3 regions of the Streptomyces sp. WM6372 genome follow, and region 2 is predicted to be linked to each of the others. Evidence: riboswitches for the same ligand, from Rfam matches in the RefSeq annotation. Region 2 holds a riboswitch; each other region holds the start of a gene.

Region 1 (9,944 bases), on a different contig from region 2:
TCCGCGACAGCCACCTGTACTCCCCCGAACGCGACCGGCATGTCTGCTGATCCGCCCCGCCACGTCCTGGTCCTGGGCGGTACGACGGAGGCCAGGCGGCTCGCGGAGGCGCTCGCGTCCGACCCGGCGTACCGCGTGACCACCTCGCTGGCGGGCCGGGTGTCGGCGCCCGTGCCGCCGCCCGGCGAGGTGCGGATCGGCGGCTTCGGCGGGAGCGCCGGGCTCGCGGATTGGATCGCCGGCCACGGCGTGACGCACCTGGTCGACGCCACCCACCCGTTCGCGGAACGGATGAGCTTCCACGCCTCCGAGGCGCAGGCGCTCACCGGGGTCCCGCTGCTGGCGCTGCGCCGCCCCGGCTGGTCCCCCGGCCCCGGCGACGACTGGCACTTCGCCGACTCGCTCGCCGGGGCGGCGCTGCGGCTGCCGGAGCTCGGCGCCCGGGCCTTCCTGACCACCGGCCGCATGGGCCTGCACACGTTCGCGCACCTGGCCCACACCTGGTTCCTGGTGCGCTCGGTGGACCCGCCGGACGCTCCGGTGCCGCCGCGACTCGAAGTCCTGCTCGCCCGGGGGCCGTTCACCCTGGACGGCGAGCGGGAGCTGCTGGCCCGGCACCGGATCGACGTCCTGGTCACCAAGGACAGCGGCGGCTCCGCGACCGCCCCCAAGCTCACCGCGGCCCGCGAGGCCGGCATCCCGGTCCTGGTGGTCCGCAGGCCCCCCGTCCCGGCAGGCGTCGCGGAGGCGCAGGGCCCGGAGGCGGCCGTGGAGTGGCTCGCGGCAACCCCGGGGTAGGAAGGGCGAACGGGCCCCGAGGGGCACGCGCTCCGCACGCCCCCGCCCACCCCGCAGACCCCGCCCGGCCGTTGTCACAGGGGTCTCCTACTCTCGTCCGCATGAGCACCACCACTCTGCTGATCCACGACGGCTCCGCCGCACCCGATGCCCCGGTCACCCGCATCGGCGGCCTTCCGCTGGCTCCCGCCGGCACGCGGTGGCCCACCTGTACGACCTGCTCCGGGCCGCTCCAGTTCATCGCGCAGCTGGTCCTCGACGGCGGGCGCGGGGTCCTCGCCGTCTTCATGTGCGCGAACGATCCGGGCAGTTGCCAGGAGTGGAGCGCAACGGCCGGCGGCAACAGGGCCTACCTCTTCCCGCCGACCGGGCTGGTGCCGGTACCGCTGCCCGCACTCCCCACCTCAGAGGACGAGGACGACGGGGGCGACGGGGGCGACGACGAGGACGAGGACGACGGAGACCACGACGAGGACGACGAGGACGTTCGGCAGCTCGGCGCGGTCCGTACCGTCAGGGCGGTGGCGGTGGCCGAGCCGCAGTACCGGGCCGCCTCCAAGGCCTGGTCCGAGCGGAGCGGTCGCCCGACGCGCCACGTCCTCGGACAGCTCGGCGGCGCCCCCGACTGGCTTCAGAACGACGAGACGCCCGACTGCCCGGACTGCGGCGGGCCGATGGAGTTCGTCGCCCGGCTGGAGGAGGGTCCGGACCCCCTCACCGCCCCCAACTTCGGCTCCGGCAGCGCCTATGCGCACGCCTGCGAGCCCTGCGGCCGGGCGGCGTTCCTCTGGCAGTGCTGAGGGGGGCCGCCCGGCCGGCCGGTCAGGCCTCCGGGTAGCGGCGCGGGGTCCACGTCACGCGGGAGCCGTCCGGGCGGTCCGTGACCTGGGTCTGCGAGGAACCGATCAGCAGGATCGTGCGCATGTCCACCTCGGACGGCTCCAGTTCGCCGAGCGGGAGGACGCGGACCGACTGCTCGGGGCCGCCGACGTCCCGCGCGACGACCACCGGCGTCTGCTCCGAACGCAGCTCCAGCAGAAGCTCCTTGGCCTGGGCCACCTGCCAGGTCCGGCTGCGCGAGCCCGGGTTGTACAGGGCGAGCACCAGGTCCGCCGCGGCGGCGGCGCGCAGCCGCTCCGCGATGACCTCCCAGGGCTTGAGCCGGTCCGACAGGGAGATGGTGGCGTAGTCGTGGCCGAGCGGGGCTCCGGCCGCGGCGGCCGCCGCGTTGGCGGCGGTCACCCCCGGCAGGACCCGTACGGGCACGTCCTTGTACTCCGGCTGCCCGGCGACCTCCAGCACGGCGGTGGCCATGGCGAACACGCCGGGGTCGCCGCCGGAGACCACGGCCACGCGCTTGCCGCGGCGGGCGAGGTCGAGCGCGAACTCGGCGCGCTCCGACTCGACCTTGTTGTCGGAGCCGTGCCGCACCTGGCCCGGCTTCACGGGGACCCGGTCCAGGTACGTGGTGTACCCGACGAGCACCTCGGCGTCGGCCAGCGCCCGCCGCGTCTCGGGGGTGAGCCAGAGCGGTCCGGCCGGGCCGGTGCCGACGACCACGACCCCGCCGGGGCCGGACGGCACGCTGCCCGGGTTGCCGACGCGGCTGGGCACCACGGCGACGGCGAAGTACGGGACGCTGTCGGGGTCGGTGTCGGCGAGGACGCCGGTCCGCTCCCCCGCCATGGTGGCGCGCTCCACGTACCGGGCCTCCGCCAGCCGGCCGCTGCCCTCCATGGCCCGGCGTACGGCGGGGAAAGTACGGCCGAGCTTCATCACGACCGCCGAGTCGGTGGCGGCGAGGCGGGCGGTGAGCTCCTCCTCCGGCAGGGTGCCGGGCAGGATCGTCAGCACCTCCTCGCCCTCGACGAGCGGGGTGCCCAGGCGGGCCGCGGCGGCGCTCACCGAGGTCACACCGGGGATCACCTCGGCCTCGTACCGGTCGGCGAGCCGCTTGTGCATGTGCATGTACGAGCCGTAGAAGAGCGGGTCCCCCTCGGCGAGCACGGCGACGGTCCGGCCGGCGTCGAGGTGCGCGGCCAGCCGGGCGGCGGACTCCTCGTAGAACTCCTCCATCGCCCCCTGGTAGCCGCCGGGGTGGTCGGTGGTCTCGGTGGTGACCGGATAGACCAGCGGCTCCTCGATGTGGTCGGCGCGCAGGTGTTTCGCGGCGATCGAGCGGGCGATCGAGCGGCCGTGGCGGGCGCTGTGGTACGCGACGACCTGCGCCTCGGCGATCACCTCGACGGCCCGCAGTGTCATCAGGGAGGGGTCGCCGGGACCGAGCCCGACGCCGTACAGCTTCCCGGAGGTCGTTCCCGTGCTCATTCTTCCTCGCTCGCGATCGCGTTGACGGCGGCGGCCGCGATGGCGCTGCCGCCGCGCCGGCCGCGCACGATCAGGTGGTCGAGCCCGGAGCCGTGGGCGGCGAGCGCGTCCTTGGACTCGGCGGCGCCGATGAAGCCGACCGGGACGCCGATGACGGCGGCGGGGCGCGGGGCGCCCTCCTCGATCATCTCCAGCAGCCGGAACAGCGCGGTGGGCGCGTTGCCGACGGCGATCACGGAGCCCTCCAGCAGGCCGCGGTCGCGCCAGACTTCGAGGGCCGCGGCGCTGCGCGTGGTGCCCATCTCGGCGGCGAGGGCCGGCACGGCGGGGTCGGAGAGGGTGCAGATCACCTCGTTGCCGGCGGGCAGCCGCTTGCGGGTGACGCCGCTGGCGACCATCTGCACGTCGCAGAGGATCGGCGCGCCCGCGTTCAGTGCGGCCCGCGCGCGGAGCACGACGTCCGGGGTGTAGCCGAGGTCCTGGGGCAGGTCGGTCATTCCGCAGGCGTGGATCATGCGCACCGCGACCTGGGCGACGGAGGCGGGCAGCCCGGAGAGGTCCGCCTCGGCGCGGATCGTGGCAAAGGACTGGCGGTAGATCGCCGCGCCGTCCTTCTCGTACTCGAACACTGTGTACTCGCTCATTTCTTCGCTGCGTCGTGGGAGGTGGTGCGGCGTACGGCCGCGAGGGCCGCGGGAAGTTCGGAGGCCGGGACACCGCGGCGCGGGGCTCGGCCGGGCGCGCAGAGGTCGTACCCGTCGGCGGTGGCGACCACGTCCGCCCAGGCGGTGCCGCGGGGGTGCCCGCACCGGCGTTCGCAGCCGGACCAGTGCACGGGCAGCGGGCGGGTCGCCTCCACGGGCGCGTGCGTCTGGTCCTGGGCCTGGTCCTGGTCCTGGGCCTGGACTTGCGCCTGCCCCTGCTGCGCTACGACGGCACGCGCGTCGGCGCGTACGTCCGCCAGGGATTTCGCGCAACCGGGCTGCCCCGTGCAGGCGGTGACGGACCGCCAGGGATCGTCGGCGCCGGTCACCAGCCCGGCCCCGGCGAGCCCGGCGAGCGCGCCGCCGGCGGCGTGGGCGGGCAGGCCGGGGACGACGATCCCGCGCCAGGGGGTCAGGCGGAGCCGGCCCGTGAGCCCGGCCAGCCGGCGCCACTGCGCGGTGGTCAGGCGCCCCAGCGGCGCGAACACGCTCAGCGCCGCGGCGCCGTCGGGGCCGTCGACCACGCCGGGTTCGGGTGCCGGTCCGCGCAGGGCGGCCGGCCCCCGTACGACGGAGGCGGAGATGCCGGCGGCGGCCAGCCGAGCACCCAACTCATCGGAACGCAGCGCCTGTTCGGCGGGCAGCTCGGCGACCCGCCAGGCCCGGGTGCCGGCCCGGCGGACGGCGTCGAGGAAGTACGAGGCCGCGACGAGCGCGGCCCGCGGCGCATCGGCGGCGGCCACGAGCAGGGCGTCCGCCGCGCCGGCGGTCCACAGCAGGGCCCGGCCCCCGTCCCGGAGGGCCGCCAGGTTCACATCGGCGGCGAGCGAGGTCACGTCCCCGCGGCCGTCGTCGAGGGCGAACAGGAAGCGTCCGGACAGTCCGGCCGCCGGCGCGCTCGCGCACAGCAGCCGGTCCAGCTCCGCGACCCAGGGCGCCACGTCGGGCAGGCCGCGCCGGTCCAGGCCGGTCAGCGGCGAGGCGACGATGTTGCGGACCCGCTCGTGGGTGGGCGCGGGCAGCAGCCCGGCGCGCACGAGCACGGCCTGCAGCTCGCCGCCGCAGCTCGCACCGAGTCCGCGCAGCTGCGCGTTGCCGCGCGAGGTGAGGTCGATGTGCCCGTCGCCGAGCCGGTCCGCCGCATCGGCCAGCAGCAGGGCCGCGTCCGCGTCGAGCATCCCGCCGGGTATCCGGATCCGGGCCAGGTGCCCGTCGTCCGCCGCGTGCAGCCGCAGCGCACCGGGGCAGGCGTCACCGCGGTCACGTATGACCGGTTCGTCCCGCGATGCGGCGGAAGGGGGCTGGGGCGGCATGGCGGCGAGCATACCCACGATTCCCCGACCCCGAGCTGTGTCCGTCACCACCCGCCCCCTGCGCCCCACTCTCCGCCCGACCTGCCCGGATCCGCTCCCCGCGCCCGGGCCACCCCCACTCCCGGCCAGGGAGAACGCCACCTAAGATGACCACCGGCGGAGCCACGTGGCCCGCTGGGAGGAAGCCCGGTGCGAATCCGGCGCGGTCCCGCCACTGTGAACCCCGCGGAGCGATCCGCCGGGTGAGTCAGGAACTCCCGCTGTCCACACTGCCCGGGGCGCGGAAACCCCGAGGAAGGCATGCCGCCGCATGATCCTGCTGCTGTCGACGTCCGACACCGATCTGCTCAGCGCCCGCGCCGCCGCGGACGGCCCCGTGCCGTACCGGTTCGCGAACCCCTCCCGCCTTCCCCTCGACGACCTCCCCGCCCTGCTCGACGGCGTCGACCTGGTCGTCGTACGCCTCCTCGGCGGCCTGCGCGCCTGGCAGGAAGGCCTCGACCTGCTCCTGGCGCCGACCCAGACCCGCCCGGTGGTCGTCCTCACCGGCGAACAGGCCCCGGACGCCCAGCTGATGGAGGCCTCGACGGTCCCGATCGGCATCGCGGCCGAGGCGCACGGCTACCTCGCCCACGGCGGCCCCGCCAACCTGGACCAGCTGGCCCGGTTCCTCTCCGACACCGTGCTGCTCACCGGCCACGGCTTCGAGCCGCCCGCCGCGGCGCCCACCTGGGGCCCCCTGGAGCGCACCCCGGTGCGCCCGTACGGGCCGCGCATCGCGGTGCTCTACTACCGCGCCCACCAGATGAGCGGCAACACCGCCTTCGTGCACGCCCTGTGCGACGCGATCGTGGAGACCGGCGGCACCCCCGTACCCCTGTACGTGTCCTCCCTGCGCGCCCCCGAGCCGGAGCTGATCGCCGAGCTGGAGTCGGCGGACGCGATCGTCACCACGGTGCTCGCGGCCGGCGGCACCAAGCCCGCGACGGCCTCGGCCGGCGGCGACGACGAGTCCTGGGACGCGGGCGCGCTCGCCGGCCTCGGCGTCCCGGTTCTGCAGGCCCTGTGCCTGACCGGCTCGCGCAGCGCCTGGGAGGAGAACGACGAGGGCCTGTCCCCGCTCGACGCCGCCACGCAGGTCGCCGTACCCGAGTTCGACGGCCGCCTGATCACCGTCCCGTTCTCCTTCAAGGAGTTCGACGAGGACGGGCTGCCGGCGTACGTGGCCGACCCCGAGCGCGCCGCCCGCGTCGCCGGCATCGCCGTGCGGCACGCCCGGCTGCGGCACATCGCGCGCCGCGACAAGAAGGTCGCGCTCGTCCTTTCCGCGTACCCGACCAAGCACTCCCGCATCGGCAACGCGGTCGGCCTCGACACCCCGGCCAGCGCCGTGGAACTGCTGCGCACCCTCATCGCGGGCGGCTACGACTTCGGCCCCGTCGAGGACATCCCGGGCCTCGTCTCGGGCGACGGCGACGAGCTGATCCGCGCCCTGATCGAGGCCGGCGGCCACGACCAGGACTGGCTGACCGAGGAGCAGCTGGCCCGCAACCCGGTCCGGATCCCGGCCGCCGACTACAAGCGGTGGTTCGCCGAGCTCCCCGCCGAGCTGCGCGGCAGCGTGGAGCAGCACTGGGGTGAGGCCCCGGGCAACATGTTCGTGGACCGCTCGGCCAACCCGGAGGGCGACATCGTCCTCGCGGCCCTGCGCCGCGGGAACCTGCTCATCCTGATCCAGCCCCCGCGCGGCTTCGGCGAGAACCCGATCGCGATCTACCACGACCCGGACCTGCCGCCCTCGCACCACTACCTGGCCGCGTACCGCTGGATCCAGGCGCGCGCGGAGGACGGCGGCTTCGGCGCCGACGCGATGATCCACCTGGGCAAGCACGGCAACCTGGAGTGGCTGCCGGGCAAGAACGCCGGGCTGTCCGCGGCCTGCGCGCCGGACGCCGCGCTCGGCGACCTGCCGCTGATCTACCCGTTCCTGGTCAACGACCCGGGCGAGGGCACCCAGGCCAAGCGCCGCGTGCACGCCACCCTGGTCGACCACCTGGTGCCGCCGATGGCGCGCGCGGAGTCGTACGGCGACATCGCGCGCCTGGAGCAGCACCTCGACGAATACGCGCAGATCTCCGCGATGGACCCGGCGAAGCTGCCGGCCATCCGCGCCCAGATCTGGACGCTGATCCAGGCCGCGAAGCTCGACCACGACCTGGGTCTGGCGGAGCGCCCGGACGACGACGGCTTCGACGACTTCCTGCTGCACGTCGACGGCTGGCTGTGCGAGGTCAAGGACGCCCAGATCCGCGACGGCCTGCACGTCCTGGGCGGCGCGCCGACCGGCGAGGCCCGGGTCAACCTGGTCCTCGCGATCCTGCGCGCCCGCCAGATCTGGGGCGGTACGACGGCCCTGCCCGGCCTGCGCGAGGCGCTCGGCCTGGACGAGTCCGCGGCCACCCGGACGACCGCCGACGAGGCGGAGGAGGCGGCCCGCGCGCTGGTCCAGGCGATGGAGGACGCGAACTGGGCTCCGGAGGCGGTGGCTTCGGTCGCCGCCGGGCATTCGGCGGACGTGGCGGCCGTACTGGACTTCGCCGCGCGCGAGGTCGTCCCGCGGCTGGCCGGCACGACGGACGAGATCGCCCACGTGGTCTCGGCCCTGGACGGCCGCTTCGTCCCGGCGGGCCCCTCGGGCTCCCCCCTGCGGGGCCTGGTGAACGTCCTCCCCACGGGCCGGAACTTCTACTCCGTGGACCCGAAGGCCGTCCCCTCCCGCCTCGCGTGGGAGACGGGCCAGGCCCTGGCCGACTCCCTCCTCACCCGCTACCGCACGGACAACGGCGAGTGGCCGGCCTCCGTGGGCCTGTCCCTGTGGGGCACGAGCGCGATGCGCACCTCCGGCGACGACGTCGCCGAGGCCCTCGCCCTGCTCGGCGTCCGCCCGGTCTGGGACGAGGCCTCGCGCCGCGTCACGGGGCTCGAAGCGATCCCCCTCGCAGAACTCGGGCGCCCCCGCATCGACGTCACCCTCCGCATCTCGGGCTTCTTCCGGGACGCGTTCCCGCACGTCATCGGCCTGCTCGACGACGCGGTCCGGCTGGCGGCGGGCCTGGACGAGCCCGCGGACCAGAACTACATCCGGGCCCACGCGGAAGCCGACCTGGCCGTCCACGGTGACGAGCGCCGTGCGACGACCCGTATCTTCGGCTCGCGCCCGGGCACGTACGGCGCCGGCATCCTCCAGCTGATCGACTCCCGCGACTGGCGTACGGACGCCGACCTCGCGGAGGTCTACACGGTCTGGGGCGGCTACGCGTACGGCCGCGGCCTGGAGGGCCGGGCGGCGCGCGAGGAGATGGAGACCGCGTACAAGCGGATCACGGTGGCCGCGAAGAACACGGACACCCGCGAGCACGACATCGCCGACTCGGACGACTACTTCCAGTACCACGGCGGCATGGTGGCCACGGTCCGCGCCCTGCGCGGCACGGCCCCGGAGGCGTACATCGGCGACTCCACGCGTCCCGAGACCGTGAAGACCCGGACCCTGGTCGAGGAGACCAGCCGCGTCTTCCGCGCCCGCGTGGTGAACCCGAAGTGGATCGAGGCGATGCGCCGCCACGGCTACAAGGGCGCCTTCGAGCTGGCCGCGACGGTCGACTATCTCTTCGGCTACGACGCCACGACGGGCGTGGTGGCGGACTGGATGTACGACAAGCTGACGGAGACGTACGTCCTGGACCCGGAGAACCGCGCCTTCCTGGAGGAGGCCAACCCCTGGGCCCTCCACGGCATCGCGGAACGCCTCCTGGAGGCCGAGTCCCGCGGCATGTGGGAGAAGCCGGACCCCCAGATCCTCGAATCCCTCCGCCAGGTCTACCTGGACACGGAAGGCAACCTGGAGGCCGAAGCGGAGTAGTCCGCTCCGCAGTCCCCGCACCACCGATGCCGTCCGCCTCGCCCCTGCCCCGGGCGAGGCGGACGGCATTCTTCGTGCCCGTATCCCCCATGAGGCACCTGAGCCCCGGAACGGGGCATCCGTCACCTGAAGCGGTGAACTCTTCCTCGTCCCGGCGGCGGCACGGGCAGAGGGGTGCTGATCTCGTGCGGGGGGCCGCAGGCAAGGGCCCCCGCGCCCTCGGACGAAAGGTCCCGCCCGCCGTGACACAGCCGTTTCACCTGCCGGATTTCTATGTGCCGTATCCGGCGCGCCTGAACCCCCACCTGGAGGCCGCGCGAGCGCACACCAAGCAGTGGGCCCGCGGCTTCGGGATGCTGGAGGGGTCCGGCGTCTGGGACGAGCGGGACCTCGACTCGCACGACTACGCGCTGCTGTGCTCGTACACCCACCCCGACTGCGGCGGCGACGCGCTGGACCTGGTCACCGACTGGTACGTGTGGGTCTTCTTCTTCGACGATCACTTCCTGGAGGTCTACAAGCGAACCCAGGACCGCGAGGGCGCCAAGAAGTACCTCGACGGGCTGGCCGCCTTCATGCCGATGGACCTCGCCGACGGGTTCCCCGAGCCGGCGAACCCGGTCGAGGCGGGCCTCAAAGACCTGTGGTCGCGCACCGTGCCGGCGATGTCGATGGACTGGAGGGAACGGTTCTCCGAGTCGACGCGGAACCTCCTCAACGAGTCGATGTGGGAGCTCCACAACATCAACATCGGCCGCGTGGCCAACCCGCTCGAATACATCGAGATGCGCCGCAAGGTCGGCGGCGCCCCCTGGTCGGCCGGGCTGATCGAGTACGTGTCCGCCGAGGTGCCGGCCCGGGTGGCGCACGCGCGCCCGC
Region 2 (9,755 bases):
ACCGTCTTCGCGGCGCTTTCGCTGGGCGGGGGCAAGACCCAGAGCGGCGCGAACCGCGTCCCGCAGGCGCTGACCGACTCGGTGGTCACTCGCATCAGGGCCAACCAGCACGTCGACGGCGGCTGGACGTACCAGAAGGGCGAGGGCAACCCCACCGTCCTGAACTCCGCGAGCGACGTCGACATGACCGGCGCCGCGATGGCCGCCCTCTGCGTCTCGGGCGTGCCCAACACCGACACGGACGTCGTCCAGGCGAAGAACTTCCTCAAGGGCACGCTCGTCTCCGGCAGCGGTGCCTTCAACTCCCTCTACGGGGTCAACACCAGCTCCAACGGCTGGGGCGTCGCCGGCCTGAACGCCTGCGGCTTCAACCCGCAGACCGGGGACTTCCTCACCGCCGGCGGCAAGACCCCGATCGACTTCCTGATCGCCAACCAGTACAACCCGGCCGGGGGCTTCAAGTACAAGCCCTCCGACACCGCGCCGTCCGCCTACTCGTCCATCGACGCGCTGCGCGCGGTCGTCGGCGGCGGCTTCACCACGGCTCCGCCGGTTCCGGTCACCCCCGGCGCCCCGCAGTGGGTGGCCCAGTCCACCTTCACCGCCGGTACCGCCACCAAGCTGGCGCTGACCGTCGACGACGGCGCGGGCAACCTCAAGGTGTGCTCGGTCGCGTTCACCCCGACCGGGACGACCACCACCCTCGGTGACGTCCTGGCCGCCGCCACCGGCGGCGCCACCCCGTCGGGCTGCGTCACGAGCGTGACCCCGTCCTCCGGCACCGGGACGATCACCAACGTCAACGGCAAGGCCAACAGCGGCTCGAACACGTGGAAGGTCAGCGTCGACGGTTCCGCCTTCGCGGGCGCGCTGCGCGAGAAGGTCATCAACGTGGGCGACACCATCGCCCTGCGCTGGGGCGCCTGATTCCCACGGGTGCGGGACCCGCTGCCCGCGGGTCCCGCACCCGCCCTCACACCGCCTGCGGCAGCGGCCGCTGCGCCGTCGGTGTCAGCCGCGGCTCGCTGCGGATGGGCCTTCGACGGGATAGGGGACGAAGGTGCTGCTGTTCTCGTCGACGGCCAGCACCCGGCCGAGCGGGGGGACCGCGCGCTGCGGGCAGTCCAGGCGTTCGCAGAGCCGGCAGCCCATCCCGATCGGGGTCGCGGCCGCCGTGTTGTCGAGGTCGAGCCCGTCCGCGTAGACGAGCCGCGAGGCGTGCCGGATCTCGCACCCCAGCCCGATGGCGAAGGTCTTGCCGGGCTCGCCCCAGCCCCCGCGGTGCCGGGTGACGGCCCGGGCGGTCCACAAGTACCGCTGCCCGTCGGGCATGGCGGCGACCTGGACGTGGATGCGGCCGGGGGCGGTGAAGGCCTCGTACACGTTCCACAGCGGGCAGGTGCCGCCCGCCCGGGAGAAGTGGAATCCCGTTGCGGACTGCCGCTTGGACATGTTCCCGGCCCGGTCCACCCGGACGAAGGAGAACGGAACCCCACGCAGCCTGGGGCGTTGTAGGGTGCTGAGGCGGTGGCAGACCGTCTCGTAGCCGAGGCCGAAGTGGTCGGTGAGCCGCTCGATGTCGTACCGGAACTCCTCCGCGGCGGTGTGGAAGGCCGTGTACGGGAGGATCAGCGCGGCCGCGAAGTAGTTGGCGATGCCGATCCGGGCCAACGGGTGCGCGGCCGACCCGGGCGGGAAGTCCTCGGCGGCCAGCCGGTCCAGTTCCTCCCCGTATTCGAGGAGGGCCAGCTGCGTGGCCATCCGGAAGGCCTGCTGGCCGGGCCGGAGCCGGTTCGAGAGGTGCAGGACCCGGGCGTCGGCGTCGTAGTGGTGCAGCCGGTCGCAGTCCGCGGTGATCCCGACCCCGTGCCGGCCGGTGAGGCGCCGGGTCAGGGCGCGGATCACGTCCCCGGGGCGGATGCCGATCTCACGGGCCAGCTCCTCGGCGGCGAGATCGGTGTCGTGGAGGTAGTTCTGCCGCCGGTAGAAGAACTCGCGGATCTCCTCGTGGGGCGAGCGCGGCGCCTCGGCGGCACCTCCACGGCCCTCGGCCGCGTCCGTGAGCCGCTCCGCGAGGAGCTGGCTGCGCCGCCCCAGGTCCAGCAGGACCGAGGCGACCGCCGGCATCCGGGTGGCGAGCTCGGCGAGATCGGAGGAGGAGACGCGGGCTTCCGCGACCTCCTTGGCGAGCGCCTCGCGCAGGTCCGCGACCAGGCGGCTGGTGTCCCGCTCCGAGAAGAACCCCGGGTCCACCCCGAAGGCCTCGGTGAGGCGCAGCAGTACCGGAACGGTCAGCGGGCGGGAGTCGTGCTCCATCTGGTTCAGGTAGCTGGGCGAGATGCCCAGCACCCTGGCCAGGTCGGCCTGCGTCATCCGCCGCTCCTCGCGCAGCCGGCGCAGCCGTGCCCCCGCGTACGTCTTGCTCACCGGACTCCTCCACCGTCGGACAGGCTCCGCAGCATACGTGGATCCCGTTCACCACGGGCCTTCGCAACCTTGGCAATTCCGGCCCGGAAGATTCGCAAAGCTTGGCAGTCGTACAGCCTTGATGGCACCCAGTGCCAATGCCAGAGTCAGTCCTGCGGCCAGCCGGAACCGGTGGCCGGGACGGACCTCAGATCCTCGATTCACGCCCTGATTTCGGCGATCTGAACGTCCTGCTCCTGGCAGATCGGCAGCATTGCTCAGCTCCGGCCCACGGGCGGATTCGGCGGCCGCACCCTCTCTCACAGGCACAGAGTGTCAATGCGTGGATCCCTGCCGGGGGCATTGGCAAGACAAGCGACGGATGGAAACGGTGACGGTCATGGCAGAGGCGAACACGACGGCGGCGGCCGAGCAGCTCAAGCAGCGCTGGGCCGATGACCCGCGGTGGGCGGGCATCGAGCGCACCTACACGGCCGAGGACGTGGTCCGGCTGTCCGGCAGCGTCCGCGAGGAGCACACCCTGGCCCGGCGCGGCGCCGAGCGCCTGTGGCGCCGGCTGCACGAGCAGGACTACATCCACGCGCTCGGCGCCCTCACCGGCGGCCAGGCCGTCCAGCAGGTGCGGGCCGGGCTCCAGGCGATCTACCTGTCCGGCTGGCAGGTGGCCGCCGACGCCAACCAGGCCGGGCACACCTACCCCGACCAGAGCCTCTACCCGGTCAACTCCGTTCCCCAGGTGGTCCGTCGGATCAACAACGCGCTGCTGCGCGCCGACCAGATCGCCACCGCCGAGGGCGGCGCCGACACGACGGACTGGCTGGCACCGATCGTCGCGGACGCCGAGGCCGGCTTCGGCGGACCGCTGAACGCCTTCGAGCTGACCAAGGCGATGATCGCGGCGGGCGCCGCCGGCATCCACTACGAGGACCAGCTCGCCTCCGAGAAGAAGTGCGGCCACCTCGGCGGCAAGGTCCTCGTCCCGACCTCGCAGCACATCCGCACCCTGAACGCGGCCCGCCTGGCCGCCGACATCGCCGACACGCCGACCCTGATCATCGCCCGTACGGACGCCCTCGCCGCCACCCTGCTGACCAGCGACGTCGACGAGCGCGACGCCGAGTTCTGCACCGGCGAGCGCACCGCCGAGGGCTTCTACCACGTCCGTAACGGCATGGCCCCGGTCATCGCCCGCGGTCTGGCCTACGCCCCGTACGCGGACCTCATCTGGGTCGAGACGGGCACCCCGGACCTGGAGCAGGCGCGGGAGTTCGCCGAGGCGATCCACGCCCGGTACCCCGACCAGATGCTCGCCTACAACTGCTCGCCCTCCTTCAACTGGAAGGCGGCCCTGGACGACGACCAGATCGCCAAGTTCCAGCGGGAGCTGGGCGCGATGGGCTACCGCTTCCAGTTCATCACGCTGGCCGGCTTCCACTCCCTCAACCACGGCATGTTCGACCTGGCCCGCGGCTACGCCGAGCACGGCATGACCGCGTACGTCGACCTCCAGGAGCGGGAGTTCGCCGCCCAGGCGCAGGGCTTCACGGCCGTCAGGCACCAGCGCGAGGTCGGCACGGGCTACTTCGACCTGGTCTCCACCGCCGTCAACCCGGCCTCCTCCACCACCGCGCTCGCCGGTTCCACCGAAGAAGAGCAGTTCCACTGAGAGTGCGGCGCCGGTCCCGCCCGGCGCCCTGAGCTCGCCGTCCGACGGCGCCCGGGGCCCTGCCGGCCCCGGGTGCCGGCCACCCCACGCCGAGGAGCAGAACCGCATGTCACTCAAGCCCCTGACCCGCAGTGTCCAGGTCCTCGGCGCGCCGGGTGAGCGCCACGAGGAGATCCTGACCCCCGAGGCCCTGGAGTTCCTCGGCCGGCTCGACGCCGCCTTCGCGGACCGCCGCCTGGAGATCCTCAAGGAGCGCCGGCGCCGCTCGGCCCACCTGGCCTCCGGGTCGCCCCTGGACTTCTCCCGCGCCACCGCCGCCGTCCGCGCGGACACCGACTGGCGCGTGGCCCCGCCCGCCCCCGGTCTGACCGACCGCAGGGTCGAGATCACCGGCCCGCCCGAACGCCGCATGGCGATCAACGCCCTCAACTCCGGCGCGAAGGTCTGGATGGCCGACTTCGAGGACGCCACCGCCCCCACCTGGAACAACGTCATCGGCGGTCAGATCAACCTGATCGACGCCATCGACCGGCGCATCGACTTCACCACCCCCGGGGGCAAGGAGTACCGCCTCGGACCGGACCTCGCCACGATCATGGTGCGCCCGCGGGGCTGGCACCTCCTCGAAGAACACCTGGAGATCGACGGCCGGCCCCTCTCCGCCTCCCTCGTCGACTTCGGCCTGTACTTCTTCCACTGCGCGCGGCGGCAGATCGACGCCGGGTACGGCCCGTACTTCTACCTCCCCAAGCTGGAGAACCGGTACGAGGCCCGCCTGTGGAACGACGTCTTCGTGTATGCCCAGGACCTCCTCGGCATCCCGCGGGGCACCGTCCGCGCGACCGTCCTGATCGAGACGATCACGGCCGCGTTCGAGATGGAGGAGATCCTCTACGAGCTGCGCGAGCACAGCGCGGGGCTGAACGCCGGCCGCTGGGACTACCTCTTCAGCCTGATCAAGACCTTCGGCCACCGCACCGACTTCCAGCTCCCGGACCGCGCCAAGGTCACCATGACCGCCCCCTTCATGCGCGCCTACACCGAACTCCTCGTACGGACCTGCCACCGGCGCGGCGCCCACGCCATCGGCGGCATGGCCGCACACGTCCCCAGCCGGGACGCGGAGGCCAACGCCGCCGCCCTCGCCAAGGTGCGGCTCGACAAGGAACGGGAGGCGGAGGACGGCTTCGACGGCTCGTGGGTCGCCCACCCCGGGCTCGTCCCCGTCGGCCGCGAGGTCTTCGACAACGTCCTGGGAGAACGTCCCCACCAGCTGGAGCGGACCCGCGAGGACGTCGAGGTCACGTCCGGCGACCTGCTCTCCGTTCGCCGGATCGCCGCCCCGCCCACGCAGGAGGGCGTCCGCTCCAACGTGGCCGTGGCCCTGCGCTACTTCGACGCCTGGCTGCGCGGCAGCGGAGCCGTCGCCCTGAACGGGCTGATGGAGGACGCCGCGACCGCCGAGATCGCCCGCGTCCAGATCTGGCAGTGGCTCCGCCACGACCGGGTGGACCGGGCGGTGGTCACCGACCTCCTCGACGCCGAATGCGCGGCCCTGGAGGCGGCGGACCCGCAGGCCCTGGTCCTGGAGGCGCGGGAGGTCTTCGTGGACAGTGCGCTCTCGGTCCGACTGCCCGCGTTCTTCACCCCCGAGGCCTACACCCGCCACCTCGTCCGTCACACCGCCGTGCGGGTGAACGCGTGAACGCCCCCGTGCGGCCCGCCCGGATCCGGCGCGTCGGAGTCGTCGGCGGGGGGCAGATGGGCGCGGGCATCGCCGAGGTGTGCGCCCGCGCCGGACTCGACACGGTCGTCGCCGAGGCGGACGCCACCGCGGCCCGCGCCGCCGGCCAACGCGTCGCCGTCTCCCTGGAGCGGGCCGTCCAGCGCGGGAAGCTCGACCGGATCTCCGCTGAGGACGCACTCACCCGGCTGGTGTTCACGGGGGACCTGGAGGACCTCGCCGACCGGCAGCTCGTCATCGAGGCGGTGACCGAGAACCCGGACGCCAAGACGGCGGTCTTCACCGCCCTCGACAAGATCGTCGAGGACCCGGAGGCGATACTCGCCACCAACACGTCGGCCATCCCGGTCATGCGGCTGGGCATGGCCACCGGCCGGGCGGACCGGGTGGTGGGCCTGCACTTCTTCAACCCCGTGCCCGTCCTGCCGCTCGTCGAGGTCGTGTCCTCCCTCCACACGTCGGCGGACACGCTCGCCGCCGTCGAGGACTTCGCCCGCGACGCCCTGGGCAAGACCGTGGTCCGCTCCCAGGACCGGGCCGGGTTCGTCGTCAACGCGCTACTGATCCCGTACCTCCTGTCGGCCGTCCGGATGGCCGAATCCGGCTTCGCGAGCGCCGCGGACGTGGACGCGGGCATGGAGCTGGGCTGCGCCCACCCGATGGGACCGCTCAAGCTCGCCGACCTGATCGGCCTCGACACGGTCGCGGCGATCGCCGAGTCCCTCTACGAAGAGTTCAAGGAACCGCTCTACGCCCCGCCCCCGCTGCTCCAGCGGATGGTGCAGGCGGGACTGCTCGGACGCAAGACGGGCCGCGGGTTCCACACATACGGCCGGGGCTGAGGGCCCCGGCACTGTCTCCGGGCTGAGGGTGCGCCGGAGGCACGCGGGAGCGGTGGGGGTGTGGCGAGTGGTGTCGCCGCGCCCCCACCGTGTCTCATTTCGGCGTCCGACATGTGGAAAGCGGTGTTCATTCCCCGGTCACCGACCTAGTGTGGGCCTCGCAGCTGGTTCGCCCCGTCCGCCAGGCGGGATGCGTCGCAAGAGGGAACCCGGTGGGAATCCGGGACTGCCCCGCAGCGGTGAGCGGGAACGACCGCCGTCATACGCACTGGGACCGGAACAGGTCCTGGGAAGCGACGGCCAGTAGGTGTCTGCCCGAGTGGCCGGCGTGCCCGCGAGTCCGAAGACCTGCCCGTTGCCCGTGCGCGATCGACCGCGCCCGGTTTCCCGGTGACCTCGTGGGCGGGTCGGCGTGCTTCGGGCGGGACCTCCCCGTCGCGTACCCAGTCGTACGTGACCCCCGGGGGCCGCCCGGTCCGGCACCCCTCGCGTCCTCGACCCCACCGGGTCCATGGAGACACGCTCGCGAAGGAGAGTTCCGTGACCACCCAGTCCGCAGCCGCGGCAGTACAGGCCACCGTGTACGGCTACCCCCGCCAAGGCCGGAACCGCGAACTGAAGAAGGCCATCGAGGGCTACTGGAAGGGCCGCGTCACCGCGGAATCCCTCCGGGAGACCGCCCGCGACCTGCGCCGGGCCAACTGGGCCCAGCTGGCAGGGGCCGGCATCACCGAGGTGCCGACCGGTGACTTCTCGTACTACGACCACGTCCTGGACACCACGGTCATGGTGGGCGCCGTCCCCGGCCGCCACCGGGCGGCCGTCGAAGTCGACGCGCTCGACGGCTACTTCGCGATGGCCCGCGGCACGCAGGACGTGGCCCCGCTGGAGATGACCAAGTGGTTCGACACCAACTACCACTACCTCGTCCCCGAACTCGGTCCCGACACCGTCTTCACGGCCGACTCCACGAAGCAGGTCGCCGAGTTGAAGGAGGCCCTGACGCTCGGTCACGCGGGCCGTCCGGTCCTCGTCGGCCCGGTCACCTACCTGCTGCTCGCCAAGCCCGCGCCCGGCGTCGCCGCCGACTTCGAGCCGGTCACCCTGCTCGACCGGCTGCTGCCCGTCTACGCCCGGGTGCTGGCCGACCTGCGGGCGGCCGGCGCCGAGTGGGTCCAGCTCGACGAGCCGGCCCTCGTCCAGGACCGCACCCCGGCCGAGCTGAACGTCGCCGCGCGCACCTACCGTGAGCTCGGCGCCCTCACGGAGCGCCCGAAGCTGCTCGTCGCCTCCTACTTCGACCGGCTCGGCGAGGCCCTGCCCGTCCTGGCGAAGGCACCCGTCGAAGGCCTGGCCCTCGACTTCACCGACGCGGCCGCCGCGAACCTCGCCGACCTCGCCGCCGTCGGCGGGCTTCCGGGCAAGCGCCTGGTCGCGGGCGTGGTCAACGGCCGCAACATCTGGATCAACGACTACCAGAAGTCGCTGACCACGCTCGGCACCCTCCTCGGCCTCGCCGACCGCGTCGACGTCGCCGCCTCCTGCTCCCTCCTCCACGTCCCGCTGGACGCCGCCGTCGAGCGGGACATCGATCCGCAGGTCCGTCGCTGGCTGGCCTTCGCCCGCCAGAAGACGAACGAGATCACCACGCTGGCCCGCGGACTCGCCCGGGGCACCGATGCCATCGCCGCCGAACTCGCCGCCAACCGCGCCGACCTGGCCTCCCGTGCCACGTCCCCGGTCACCCGCGACCCCGCGGTCCGGGCCCGCACCGCGGCGATCACCGGCGCGGACGGCCGCCGGCCCCAGCCGTACGCCGACCGGGCGGCCGCCCAGCGCGCCCACCTGGGGCTGCCGCTGCTCCCCACGACGACCATCGGCTCCTTCCCGCAGACCGACGAGCTGCGGGTGGCCCGAGCCGACCTGCGGGCCGGGCGGATCGACACCGCCGGCTACGAGGAGCGGATCAAGGACGAGATCCGCGAGGTGCTCTCCTTCCAGGAGAAGACCGGCATCGACGTCCTCGTGCACGGCGAACCCGAACGCAACGACATGGTCCAGTACTTCGCCGAACGGCTGACGGGCTACCTCGCCACCCAGCACGGCTGGGTGCAGTCCTACGGCACGCGCTACGTGCGCCCGCCCGTCCTGGCCGGGGACATCTCCCGACCGGAGCCGATGACCGTGCGCTGGACGACGTACGCGCAGACGCAGACGGCCAAGCCGGTGAAGGGCATGCTGACCGGCCCGGTCACCATGCTCGCCTGGTCCTTCGTACGGGACGACCAGCCCCTCGGCGAGACCGCCCGCCAGGTCGGACTGGCCCTGCGCGACGAGGTCGACGACCTGGAGTCAGCCGGCACTTCGGTCATCCAGGTCGACGAGCCCGCCCTGCGCGAGACGCTCCCACTGCGCGCCGACGGCCACGCCGAGTACCTGGCGTGGGCGACCGAGGCGTTCCGGCTGACGACCTCGGGCGTGCGGCCGGAAACCCAGATCCACACGCACATGTGCTACGCGGAGTTCGGCGACATCGTCCAGGCGATCGACGACCTCGACGCCGACGTCATCAGCCTGGAGGCAGCCCGCTCGCACATGCAGGTCGCGACCGAGCTCGCCGAGCACGGCTACCCGCGCGAGGCCGGCCCCGGGGTGTGGGACATCCACTCGCCGCGCGTCCCCTCCGCCGCCGAGGCGGTGGCCCTGCTCCGCAAGGGGCTGGAGGCCATCCCGGCGGAGCGGCTCTGGGTCAACCCCGACTGCGGTCTGAAGACGCGCGGTTGGGCAGAGACCCGTGCCTCCCTGGAGAACCTGGTGGCCGCGGCCCGCGAAGTCCGCGCGGAGACCGGTAGCGCGGCCGGCTGACCTGCATGCGGGCCGGAACGTCAGTCTCCTGATGTTCCGGCCCGCCCGCCCGCGTCCCCGTCAGGCGGGGGTGTTCGGATGCGCCTTCCCGCTGGGAGGGCGGTCTTAGAAGGCGGTCCAGGTGAAGGCGACCTGGTCGCCGGCGTTGAGCTTGAACTGGCAGCCGCCGACCGGGGTCGGGGTGCCGTTGACGGATATGCTCCAGTAGGCG
Region 3 (9,944 bases), on a different contig from region 2:
GTGCCGCAGGAACGCGGAGTCGAGCGTGGTCACGTCGTTCGTGGCGCAGACGAGCAGCCGCCCGTCCTGGCCCCGGAACCGGACGATCGCCTTGAGCAGTTCGTTGACGACGCCGACCGCGGTCGCGTCCGCGCCGCTCCGGGTCCCCGCGATCTCCTCGACCTCGTCGATGAAGACCAGGACGTGGTCGAGCCGGGCGATCTCGTCGAAGCGCCGGTTCAGCCCGCTCGCCAGCCCGTATTCGGCGGCCAGCCGGGCGGGGAACAGTTCGAGGAAGGGCCATCCCAGACGGCTGGCTATCGCGTGCGCGAACGTGCTCTTGCCGGTCCCGGGCGGACCGAACAGCATCACCGCCCGCGGCAGCTCCACTCCGTGCTGGGTGGCCAGTTCGGGGTGGGCCAGCGGCAGGACCAGGCGCCGCTCGATGAGCTGCTTCTCCTTCTGCATGCCCACGACCTTCTGCCACAGTCCACCGGGCGGCAGCTCCGCTCCGAGCGACGAGAGCATGCTGACCGCCTGAGGCGTCACCCGCCCGCGCTTCTCGAAGAAGACCAGGCCCGGACGGGCGCCGAAGCCGCAGTTGTGCAGGGCGGTGGCCCCGGTCTCGCCGTCGGGCAGGACCGCGTGCACCGTTCGGACGCCACCGGCGAAGAGCCGGTGCTCCAGAGCCGTGATCAGGTCGCTGCCCAGCCCCTGGTGCCGCCAGGCGGACGCCATGCTGATGCGCAGGATCCACGCCCGGTCACCCTCCACCCTGCTCACCGCGGCGCCGACCACCACCTCGTCCGCGGTGGCCACCACCGCCGGGTGGAGGGCCTGGAGGGCCGCCACGACGTCCGAGAGCGGGAAGAGAGGTGGCTCTTCGGTCCTGCTGCTCTCCGCATCGACGCGGACCACCGCTTCGAGGTCGTCCTGGGCGTAGTCCCTGACACGCCAACCCGTCATGATCAGCTCCGCGTGTTCGGCCGTACTCCCATCATCGGCCGATGTGCGCGCCCGCCGCGCGGCAAGGGCCGCGCGGCGGCCACGACGTGCTCGGAACGTGTGCGTCCCGGAGTCCTGGGCGGTGTCCGGTCGGTTCTGAGTCGACGTGTGCCGATGCGGGGTTCTGAGGTCAGCCGTCCAGGGTGGGGCCCAGGTCGATCCGGGCGAGGCGTTCGGGGTCCGTGAGGATGTCGAGCGCGACGATCTTTCCGTCCTTGACGGTGAACGCCATGAGCGACAGGGGTTTGCCCTCCGCCATCGCGAGTGCCCCGGGGAAGCCGTTGACCAGGACCGGGACGGCGGCCGCGGCGAAGCGGGCGAAGGTGATCGCGTTCGAGGCGACGTCGGTCGCGCCGCGCCGGACCGCGCTGGGGCGCAGTGTGCCGCCGTCGGAGCGGGCCACGACATCGGGGTCGAGGAGGTCGACGAGCGCGTCGAGGTCCCCGCCGCGGGCGGCGGTGAGGAAGGCCTCCACCACCTCGCGGGTGCGCACCAGGTCGAGGTCGGGGACGGGCGCGGCGCCCTCGACCCGGCGCCGGGCGCGGCTGGCGAGCTGCCGCGTGGAGGCGGAGGTACGGCCGAGCACCGGGGCGATCTCGTCGAACGGGACCGCGAAGAGGTCGTGCAGCACGAAGGCCAGCCGCTCGGCCGGGGCCAGCGTCTCCAGGACGACCAGCAGGGCGATGCCCACGGAGTCGGCGACGAGTACCTCGCGCTCCGGGTCGATGCCGGAGAGCCCCGTCACGACGGGGTCCGGCAGCCGGACGTACCCGTCCTGGTCGTACAGCGGATCCTCGCGCCGCGAGGTGCGCGAGCGCAGCATGTCCAGGCACACCCGGCCGACGACGGTGGTCAGCCAGCCGCCCAGGTTCTCCACGGCGGAGACGTCCGAGCGGCTGAGCTTCAGCCACGCCTCCTGTACGGCGTCCTCCGACTCGCTGAGCGAACCCAGCATCCGGTAGGCGACGGCCCGCAGGTGGGGGCGGTGCTCCTCGAAGCGCCGGGCCAGGGTGTCCTGCTCGCTCACCTGTCACGTCCTCCCGTCGTGATCGTCACATGCACACGAAGACGCTAACCGGATGCCGCATCGCCGGAGCGGTGTTTCACGTGAAACATCGTCCGCCCCTCCCCGGGGTCCACATCATGGACAACTACGCTCGGAACATGAACGCAGAAGCCGCCGACGTGCTCGCCGCCGTGAAAGACGCCGACCGGAAGCACGTTTTCCATTCCTGGTCGGCGCAGGAGCTCATCGACCCGCTCGCCGTGGCCGGGGCCGAGGGCTCGTACTTCTGGGACTACCAGGGCAACCGCTTCCTCGACTTCTCCAGTGCCCTCGTCTACACGAACATCGGCTACCAGCACCCCAAGGTGACCGCGGCCATCCAGGAGCAGGCGGCCAAGCTCTGCACCGTCGCCCCCGGCTTCGCCGTCGACGTCCGCTCGGAGGCGGCCCGGCTGATCGCCGAGCGCACGCCCGGCGACCTCGACAAGATCTTCTTCACCAACGCGGGCGCCGAGGCCGTCGAGAACGCCGTACGGATGGCGCGCTTGCACACCGGCCGGCCCAAGGTGCTGTCCGCGTACCGCTCGTACCACGGGGCCACCTCCACCGCGATCAACCTGACCGGTGACGCGCGCCGCTTCGGCAACGACAGCGCGACCGCCGGCGTCGTGCACTTCTGGGGGCCGTTCACCTACCGCTCGCCGTTCTACGCGACCACCGAGGCCGAGGAGTGCGAGCGCGCGCTGCGCCACCTCGAGGACACGATCGTCTTCGAGGGCCCGCAGTCCATCGCCGCGATCATCCTGGAGACCGTCGGTGGCGCTCCGGGCGTGCTCGTCCACCCGGACGGCTACCTCGCCGGGGTCCGCGAGCTCTGCGACCGCTTCGGCATCGTCTTCATCCTCGACGAGATCATGGTCGGCTTCGGCCGCACCGGAAAGTGGTTCGCCTCGGAGCACTGGGACGTCACCCCCGACCTGATCTGCTTCGCCAAGGGCGTGACCAGCGGATACGTCCCGCTCGGCGGAGTCGCCATCTCGGCCGCCATCGCCGAGACCTTCGCGCGCCGTCCCTACCCGGGAGGGCTGACCTACTCCGGGCACGTGCTGGCCTGCGGAGCCGCCGTGGCGACGATCAACGTCATGGAGGAGGAGGGCATCGTCGAGCAGTCCGCCCGTACCGGCGCGGAGCTGCTGGGGCCGGGTCTGCGCGCCCTCGCCGAGAAGCACCCGTCGGTCGGGGAGGTCCGCGGCCTGGGCACCTTCTGGGCCCTGGAGCTCGTACGGGACCGGCAGACGCGCGAGCCGCTCGTCCCGTACAACGCGGCCGGGGCGGACAACGCGCCGATGGCCGAGTTCGGGGCCGCCTGCAAGAAGGGCGGGCTGTGGCCGCTGACCGCCGGCAACCGCATCCACGTCGCCCCGCCCTGCAACATCGGCCCGCAGGACGTGGCCAAGGGCCTGCGGATCCTCGACGAGGCCCTGTCCGTGGCGGACGCGCACATGTCCTGACCTGCACGGATATACGGTCACCCAATCCGTGGGTGCCTGTCTTGGACGTTCCGCGCCATTCCGAACACCACGTGAACGTGCTGGAATCCGAGAGAGCACCTACGGACCGGGATGCACGTCAGTCCCGGGGCGGTCCTCCGTGACCGAACGGCGGGGAGCGGGCCGACCGCTGGACGCCGGGCGTACGGGATCCAGTCAGTCGGACTCCGTGTACCCGAAGGAATACAGCCATGAGCAAGCACGTCCTCGCGCAGAACCAGTACGGCAAGGCCGAGAACCGCATCGTCAAGGTCACCCGCAAGGGATCCGACGGGTCATGGCACGAGATCCGCGACCTCAACGTCTCGGTCGCGCTCCGCGGCGAGTTCCGCGACGTCCACCTGACCGGCGACAACGCCAACTGCCTGCCGACCGACACCACCAAGAACACGGTGTACGCCTTCGGCAAGGAGCACGGCATCGCCTCGCCCGAGGCCTTCGGCGTCCTGCTCGCCAAGCACTTCGTCTCCTCCCAGTCGCCGATCCGCGAGGCGCAGATCCGGATCGAGGAGTACGCCTGGGAGCGGATCCCGGTCCCGACGCGCAAGGAGCAGCACTCCTTCGTCCGCAAGGGCCAGGAGGTGCGCACGGCGCAGATCACGTACAGCGAGACGACCGGCCTCCAGGTCATCTCGGGTCTGAAGGACCTGACCGTGATGAACTCGACGAACTCCGAGTTCCACGGCTACATCAAGGACGAGTACACGACGCTGAAAGAGGCGTACGACCGCATCCTGGCGACCAAGGTCACCGCGCGCTGGGCGCACTCGGCGCTCGCCGCCGACGACGCCGCGTTCGACTGGGACCGGTCGTACAAGAAGGTCCGCAAGAACATGCTGGAGGCCTTCGCCGAGACCTACTCGTACTCGCTCCAGCAGACCCTGAACCAGATGGCCGAGCGGGTGCTCGACAACTGCCCGCGGGTCAACGAGGTACGCCTCAACCTCCCCAACAAGCACCACTTCCTCGTCGACCTGGAGCCCTTCGGCCTCAAGAACGACAACGAGGTCTACTTCGCGGCGGACCGGATGTACGGCCTGATCGAGGGCACCATCCACCGCGACGGCGTGCAGCCGGTGATCGCGACGAGCGACTGGATCGTCGCGTAGCGGCTACTCGTCGAGTGGCCGGCCGAGTTGGAGGTTCCACCGGCCGAGCCGCCCGGTGAGGTGGGTCACCGTGTCCGGCCGTACGTCGAGGCGCCAGAACGCTGCGGCCGGCAGCTCCAGCGCGTGCACCACGCCCGCCCGTACGACGGCCTGGTCGACCACGGCGCGATGCGTGCCGGGGTCCAGGCCGGCGAGTGCGGCGCCCACGCGGGCGATCAGCGCGGTGACGGATTCCCCGCCGGGCGGCGCGTAGCCGGGGTCGGTCAGCCATCGCTGTACGGCGGCCGGATCCTCGGCGGAGACCTCGTCCAGGGTCCGGCCCGCCCATGCCCCCGTGTCCGGGCCGCGCAGGCCCTCGTAACCCGGGCAGGGGACGCCGTGGCCGAAACGTATCTGCCGTGCGGCGGCGTCGAACGGGCGTGTCACGAACTGAACTCGTACCACGGCACTCTTCATAAGGGGAGCGTAAACGCGGTACCGTCTCGGACGACAACCTAAAAAAGACGACGGTATGACGGAAGTACCGGTGAAAATCCGGCACGGTCGCGCCACTGTGAATCCTCCCGGAGGGGGAGGGAAAGTCAGACCCGCCATGTCGTCGCGAGCACCACTGACCGGGACGCGTGTTCCCTCTGGAGGTACTGCCATGGCTCACTCCGCCGTGCCCACGACGGCCCCCGCCGTCGCCCCGATTTCGCTCTCCGCGCTCGCCCCCTGGGCCGTGTTCGTCGGCGTCCTGATGCTGGTCCTGCTCTACCTCGTCGGTGCCGAGCAGGGCGCCACCGCGCTCTTCGAAGGCGACACCGTCCACGAGTGGATGCACGACGGTCGCCACCTCCTCGGCTTCCCCTGCCACTGATCTCCACCTCAGCAAGGGAAGAACCGAACCATGAACCCCATTTCCCCCCGCGTCCTGCTGGTCCGGGGCATGCTGGCCGGTCTGCTCGCAGGCGTGGCCGCCTTCCTCGTCGCGTACGTCCTGGGTGAGTCCAAGGTCGACGCGGCCATCGCCATCGAGGAAGCGGGCCACGCCGCCCACGACCACGGCGAGGAGGCCGCCCCGGTCAGCCGGGCCCTCCAGGCCACGGCCGGCCTCGGCACCGGCACGCTGCTGTACGGGATCGCGCTCGGCGGCATCGCCGCGCTCATCTTCTGCTACGCCCTGGGCCGCATCGGCCGCTTCGGCCCGCGGGTCACGGCCCTGCTGGTCTCGGGCGGCCTGTTCGTCGCCCTCAACCTCGTGCCGTTCCTCAAGTACCCCTCCAACCCGCCGGCCGTCGGAGACCCCGACACCGTCGTCCGGAGGACCACCCTCTACGTCTTGATGATCGCGCTGAGCGTGCTGCTGTCGGCGGCCGCGCTCATCCTGGGCCGGCGCCTGGCGCCCAAGCTCGGGAACTGGAACGCGTCGATCGTGGCCTCGGTCGCCTTCGTCGCGGCGGTCGCCGTCGCCTACGCGTCCCTGCCCGGCATCAACGAGGTCCCGGCGGACTTCCCGGCCGCCCTGATCTGGCAGTTCCGCCTCGCCACCCTGGCCATCCAGGCCGTGATGTGGACGACCTTCGGTCTGGCCTTCGGCGTCCTCGCCGAACGCTCCCTCACCCCGGCCGCCGCCCCGCGGCAGGAGGCGCAGCCCGCGAGCTGACGCCGAACCCGGCAATCCACGGCCCTGACCGCCCCGGCGGCCGGGGCCGCGGTGTTTTCTCCGGTCCACTCGTTCGGTCGTATCTCGCGCAATCCACGGAATGGCGGTGGCTTACCCGTCGCCAGCTGGGAAGACGTCCGCGACGGGACGGCGACACGCCTGTGACGCGGCGTCACTCTCCGGCGTTGTAAGCGGTACTGACGGGCAAGGAGAGGGTCCACTGCTCTCAGGAGTCCCGGCCGCCGGAGCCGGGGACCGGATCGGGAGGGAAGTCCATGGCCCGCGCCAAGTGGGTGGTCGGCGTGCTGACAGTGGCTCTGCTGGGAGCCGGCGTCGGCATGCTGCGGAGCACCGAGGGTGCCCGGCCCGCGGCGGCCACCGCCGCCGACGCGCTGCCCTCCCGCGCGCTGGGTCTGTCCGGCCACCGCCGGCTCGTCGAGCAGCTGGAGCATGCCGGGCAGCACGCACCGGGCAAGGGGGCCCGGCCCGCGCGCGCCGCCGCCATCACGCCGCTGCGGGTCTCGCGGCCACTGCGGCTGCGCATCCCGAGCCTGGGCATCGACCTGCCGCTGGGCGGGGACGCCGAGGAGGCCGCCTGGGACCACGACAGCCCGGCCCCGGGCTCGGCCGGCACCGCCGTGGTCACCGCCGCCGATCTGCGGCTCGCCGAGCTGCGGCGGGGGCTGACCATCGAGATCGTGCGCGCGGACCGCCGTACCGCCGTGTTCACCGTCGACCGGGTCTCGCCCGCCGGGGTCCGCGGTCGCGGGCAGCGGCCCGGGCGCGCCCAACTCCGGCTGATCAGCGGTGAGACCACCGTTGTGGCCCGGCTGACCGGCCAGCGCCGGACCGGTTGAGGCGGCCGCCGCCGCTCCCTCCCGTCAGCCGAGGGGGGTGTCTTCGTCCCCCGGTCGGGGGCTTCTCCGGCCCGATCGGGGAGTGGTCCGGCGTGTCGGGGCAGACCCCTCGCATGAGCGGGACGCGGTACGCGCGCACGGCACTGGCCAGGGCCCTTTCGACGGCCTGTGTCGTGCTGCTGTGCCTGTTCGCGTCCGGTCCCGCCGTCACGACGGCCGCAGCGGCGGCCGCCTCGGTCGAACGCACCGCCTCCGGCGCGCCGGGCGAGCCGGGTGCCCCCGCCGAGGGGGAGTCCGATCCGGCCGCGGATCCCGAAGTACGCGTCGCCGTACGGCTCGTCGTGCGCGGGCTGCCGGGAGTGCGCCGGCTGCCGCGTCCGGTGTTTCACGTGAAACACGCCGGTCAAGCCGTACGCGCCGAGGCCTACGGGACGGACGGCCCGATGCTGTCCGCGTGGACGGAGCGGAGTGTGGTCCTGCGCTGCTGAGCGGGCCGAGCAGCAGCGCACACCCCCACACACCCCCCGAACACCGTGAGGTTCCGGCATGCCCATCGACCCGTACGCCGCCCTGAACGCCATGCTCCGCGCCGAGGTCACCCGCTACACCCCGACGGCGCCCAAGCCGCCGATCCGTGGAACCGATGGCGAGGACAGCCCTGCGGCAGCCACGGCGACCGCCCCGGTCAACGGCTCCGAGGCCCCGTCCGAGGGCTGAGCCGCCCGGCACGGGCAGGCGCCGGTCCCGTGCGGGACCGGCGCCGGTCGCGCTCCGGGCCGTCTGTCGCGCTGCCGGCTCAGGGCTCGCGCGTGTAGTAGCGGTAGAACGCCGCCAGCCCGATGCCGATGCCGGTGATGAAGCCGACCCAGCACGAGCGGAGGATGGAGTGGTCGGCCAGGCTGTACAGATAGCCCACCGCGATCCCGCCGAACGCGCCGTACGCCGCGGCGTGCAACTCCCTCATCAGCCGCGGGCCGACGCGGGCAAGGGTGAACATGATGCCGGCGAAGACGGCGCCGCACAGGATGCCGTAGAACACGTTTCCCGTGTCGACCCCGCCCGTGTCGCGCCTCATGAAGGCCGCCCAGACGCCGTAGACCAGTCCGAGGAGCAGCGCGCGCGTCAGCTGGCCCTTGATCATGTCGTCCGTACCGGTCGCCTGCCAGTGCCGCCTCGGGGCGGTGGGTGCCGCATGTGCCATGACAGGGCTCCTCTCTCCCATCATCCAGGGCACACCCGCCACTCCCGACCGGCAAGTGGATCAGTGGATCAGCACCCGGCACCCGTCCGCCACCCACCCGCAGCAACACCGCTCGCGCCGCTCGCCGCCGCGGCTTTCCCTGGTGACGTGCGCACCTTCCTCTCGGCGGTACTCATCGTGCTGGTGGCCCTCCTCGTACCCGCCGGCGCCGTCGCGTACTGGGCGGACCACGAGCTGGGCGACGCCGACCGGTACACAGCGGCGATGTCCCCGCTGGCCGATGACCCGGCCGTCCAGAACGTCGTCGTCAGCCAGGCGGGCCGCGCCCTCGCCGGGCAGATCGACGCCGGGCCCTTCCAGGGCGGGGTCGACGCCCTGCTCGGCGAGGCCCTGCGCTCCTTCACCGGCACCCCGGCCTACCGCACCGCCTGGGACGCGGCCAACCGCGCCGCGCACGCCGCTTTCCTCAAGGCGCTCACCACCGGTGACGGCGACGCCGTCTCCATCGATCTCGCGCCCGTGATCGCGCAGGTCAAGGGTGACCTCGTCGCCGACGGCGTGCCGTTCGCCGACCGGATCCCGGTGACGCACGTATCGGTGAAGGTCATGGAGTACGACAACCTCGGCGCGCTCCGGAAGGGCTTCCGCATGCTGCAGATCGCCGGCGTCTGGCTCCCCGTGCTGACCGTGGTGCTCGCCGCGACGGCGATCGCCGTCGCCGTCCACCGGCGCCGCGCCGTGATCGCCACCGGACTGGGGATCGCCGTCGGCGCGGTACTGCTGTGGATCGCGGTGGCCGTCTGCCGCCGGCTCACCCTCGACGATCTGCCGGCGGACGTCGACCGGGCGGCCGCCGCGGCGGTGTACGACGCGCTCACCGCGTTCCTGCGCACCACCGCCTGGGTGGTGCTGGCGATCGGGCTCGCCGCCGCACTCGCCGCCTGGCTGACGGGCCGGCTACGCCGTACCCCATAAGCTCGGAACGTACCGGCGCGCGCAGAACGCCCCAGAAGAAGACGAGAAGAACCCAAGAAGAACGCAAGACCCCGGAACAGCGCAGAAGAACCGATTCACGAGCGGCCGCACGGAAGCTGAATGAGCACCGAACGCACCGAACAGATACCCTCCGGGCGCCCCAGGCACCGTCCGCTGGCTCCGCCCGCCTGGCTGCTCAAGGGACTGCGGCCGAGCACCGCCCCCGTCCCCTGGGCCGCCGCCGCGCGTGCCGCGGTCGCGATGGCCGTCCCGCTCGCCGTCGGCTTCGCCCTGAACGAGCCCGAGTACGGGGCGCTCGTCTCGATGGGCGCCCTGTCGGGGGTCATCGGCGACACCGCCGACGCCTACCGGATGCGGCTCCTGAACATCGCCGTGCCGCAGCTCTTCGGCGCGGTCGGAGTCGCCCTGGGCACCTTGGTCTTCGGCCACGGCTGGCTCGCCGTCGGCGTCCTCACCCTGATCGCCCTCGTCTCCGGGATGATCTCCTCGATCGGCACGGTCGCGTCCGTGTCCGGGCTGCTGCTGCTCCTCAACGCCGTGGTCGGCGCCGGCCTGCCGCTGCCCCAGCCCTGGTGGACCGCCCCGCTGCTGCTCAG

What was found. Region 2 has a riboswitch for cobalamin ahead of metE (5-methyltetrahydropteroyltriglutamate--homocysteine S-methyltransferase). Riboswitches for the same ligand answer to the same signal wherever they lie in the genome.
Region 1: linked by a shared signal. The riboswitch ahead of cobN (cobaltochelatase subunit CobN) and the one ahead of metE (5-methyltetrahydropteroyltriglutamate--homocysteine S-methyltransferase) in region 2 are both predicted to bind cobalamin.
Region 3: linked by a shared signal. The riboswitch ahead of ADK52_RS00180 (CbtB domain-containing protein) and the one ahead of metE (5-methyltetrahydropteroyltriglutamate--homocysteine S-methyltransferase) in region 2 are both predicted to bind cobalamin.

What each region holds. Positions count from the first base shown of each region.
Region 1 covers NZ_LGDB01000149.1:39,705-49,648, reverse strand. Annotated here, with positions in the region: gene cobM (precorrin-4 C(11)-methyltransferase) at 1-50, shown strand, start outside; gene ADK52_RS12760 (cobalt-precorrin-6A reductase) at 40-798, shown strand; gene ADK52_RS12755 (hypothetical protein) at 900-1,598, shown strand; gene ADK52_RS12750 (precorrin-2 C(20)-methyltransferase) at 1,621-3,126, opposite strand; gene ADK52_RS12745 (precorrin-8X methylmutase) at 3,123-3,770, opposite strand; gene ADK52_RS12740 (cobalamin biosynthesis protein CobG) at 3,767-5,143, opposite strand; cobalamin riboswitch at 5,283-5,421, shown strand; gene cobN (cobaltochelatase subunit CobN) at 5,454-9,065, shown strand; gene ADK52_RS12730 (terpene synthase family protein) at 9,308-9,944, shown strand, end outside.
Region 2 covers NZ_LGDB01000183.1:142,955-152,709, reverse strand. Annotated here, with positions in the region: gene ADK52_RS18280 (hypothetical protein) at 1-927, shown strand, start outside; gene ADK52_RS18275 (short-chain fatty acyl-CoA regulator family protein) at 1,012-2,427, opposite strand; gene aceA (isocitrate lyase) at 2,807-4,093, shown strand; gene aceB (malate synthase A) at 4,200-5,798, shown strand; gene ADK52_RS18260 (3-hydroxybutyryl-CoA dehydrogenase) at 5,795-6,679, shown strand; cobalamin riboswitch at 6,828-7,050, shown strand; gene metE (5-methyltetrahydropteroyltriglutamate--homocysteine S-methyltransferase) at 7,220-9,544, shown strand; gene ADK52_RS18250 (DUF4430 domain-containing protein) at 9,650-9,755, opposite strand, start outside.
Region 3 covers NZ_LGDB01000001.1:27,619-37,562, forward strand. Annotated here, with positions in the region: gene ADK52_RS00155 (ATP-binding protein) at 1-945, opposite strand, end outside; gene ADK52_RS00160 (sigma-70 family RNA polymerase sigma factor) at 1,115-2,011, opposite strand; gene ADK52_RS00165 (aspartate aminotransferase family protein) at 2,149-3,501, shown strand; gene pucL (factor-independent urate hydroxylase) at 3,732-4,649, shown strand; gene ADK52_RS00175 (histidine phosphatase family protein) at 4,653-5,105, opposite strand; cobalamin riboswitch at 5,105-5,259, shown strand; gene ADK52_RS00180 (CbtB domain-containing protein) at 5,296-5,508, shown strand; gene ADK52_RS00185 (CbtA family protein) at 5,539-6,294, shown strand; gene ADK52_RS00190 (class F sortase) at 6,570-7,151, shown strand; gene ADK52_RS00195 (hypothetical protein) at 7,265-7,639, shown strand; gene ADK52_RS42065 (hypothetical protein) at 7,698-7,868, shown strand; gene ADK52_RS00200 (hypothetical protein) at 7,948-8,352, opposite strand; gene ADK52_RS00205 (hypothetical protein) at 8,500-9,327, shown strand; gene ADK52_RS00210 (FUSC family protein) at 9,448-9,944, shown strand, end outside.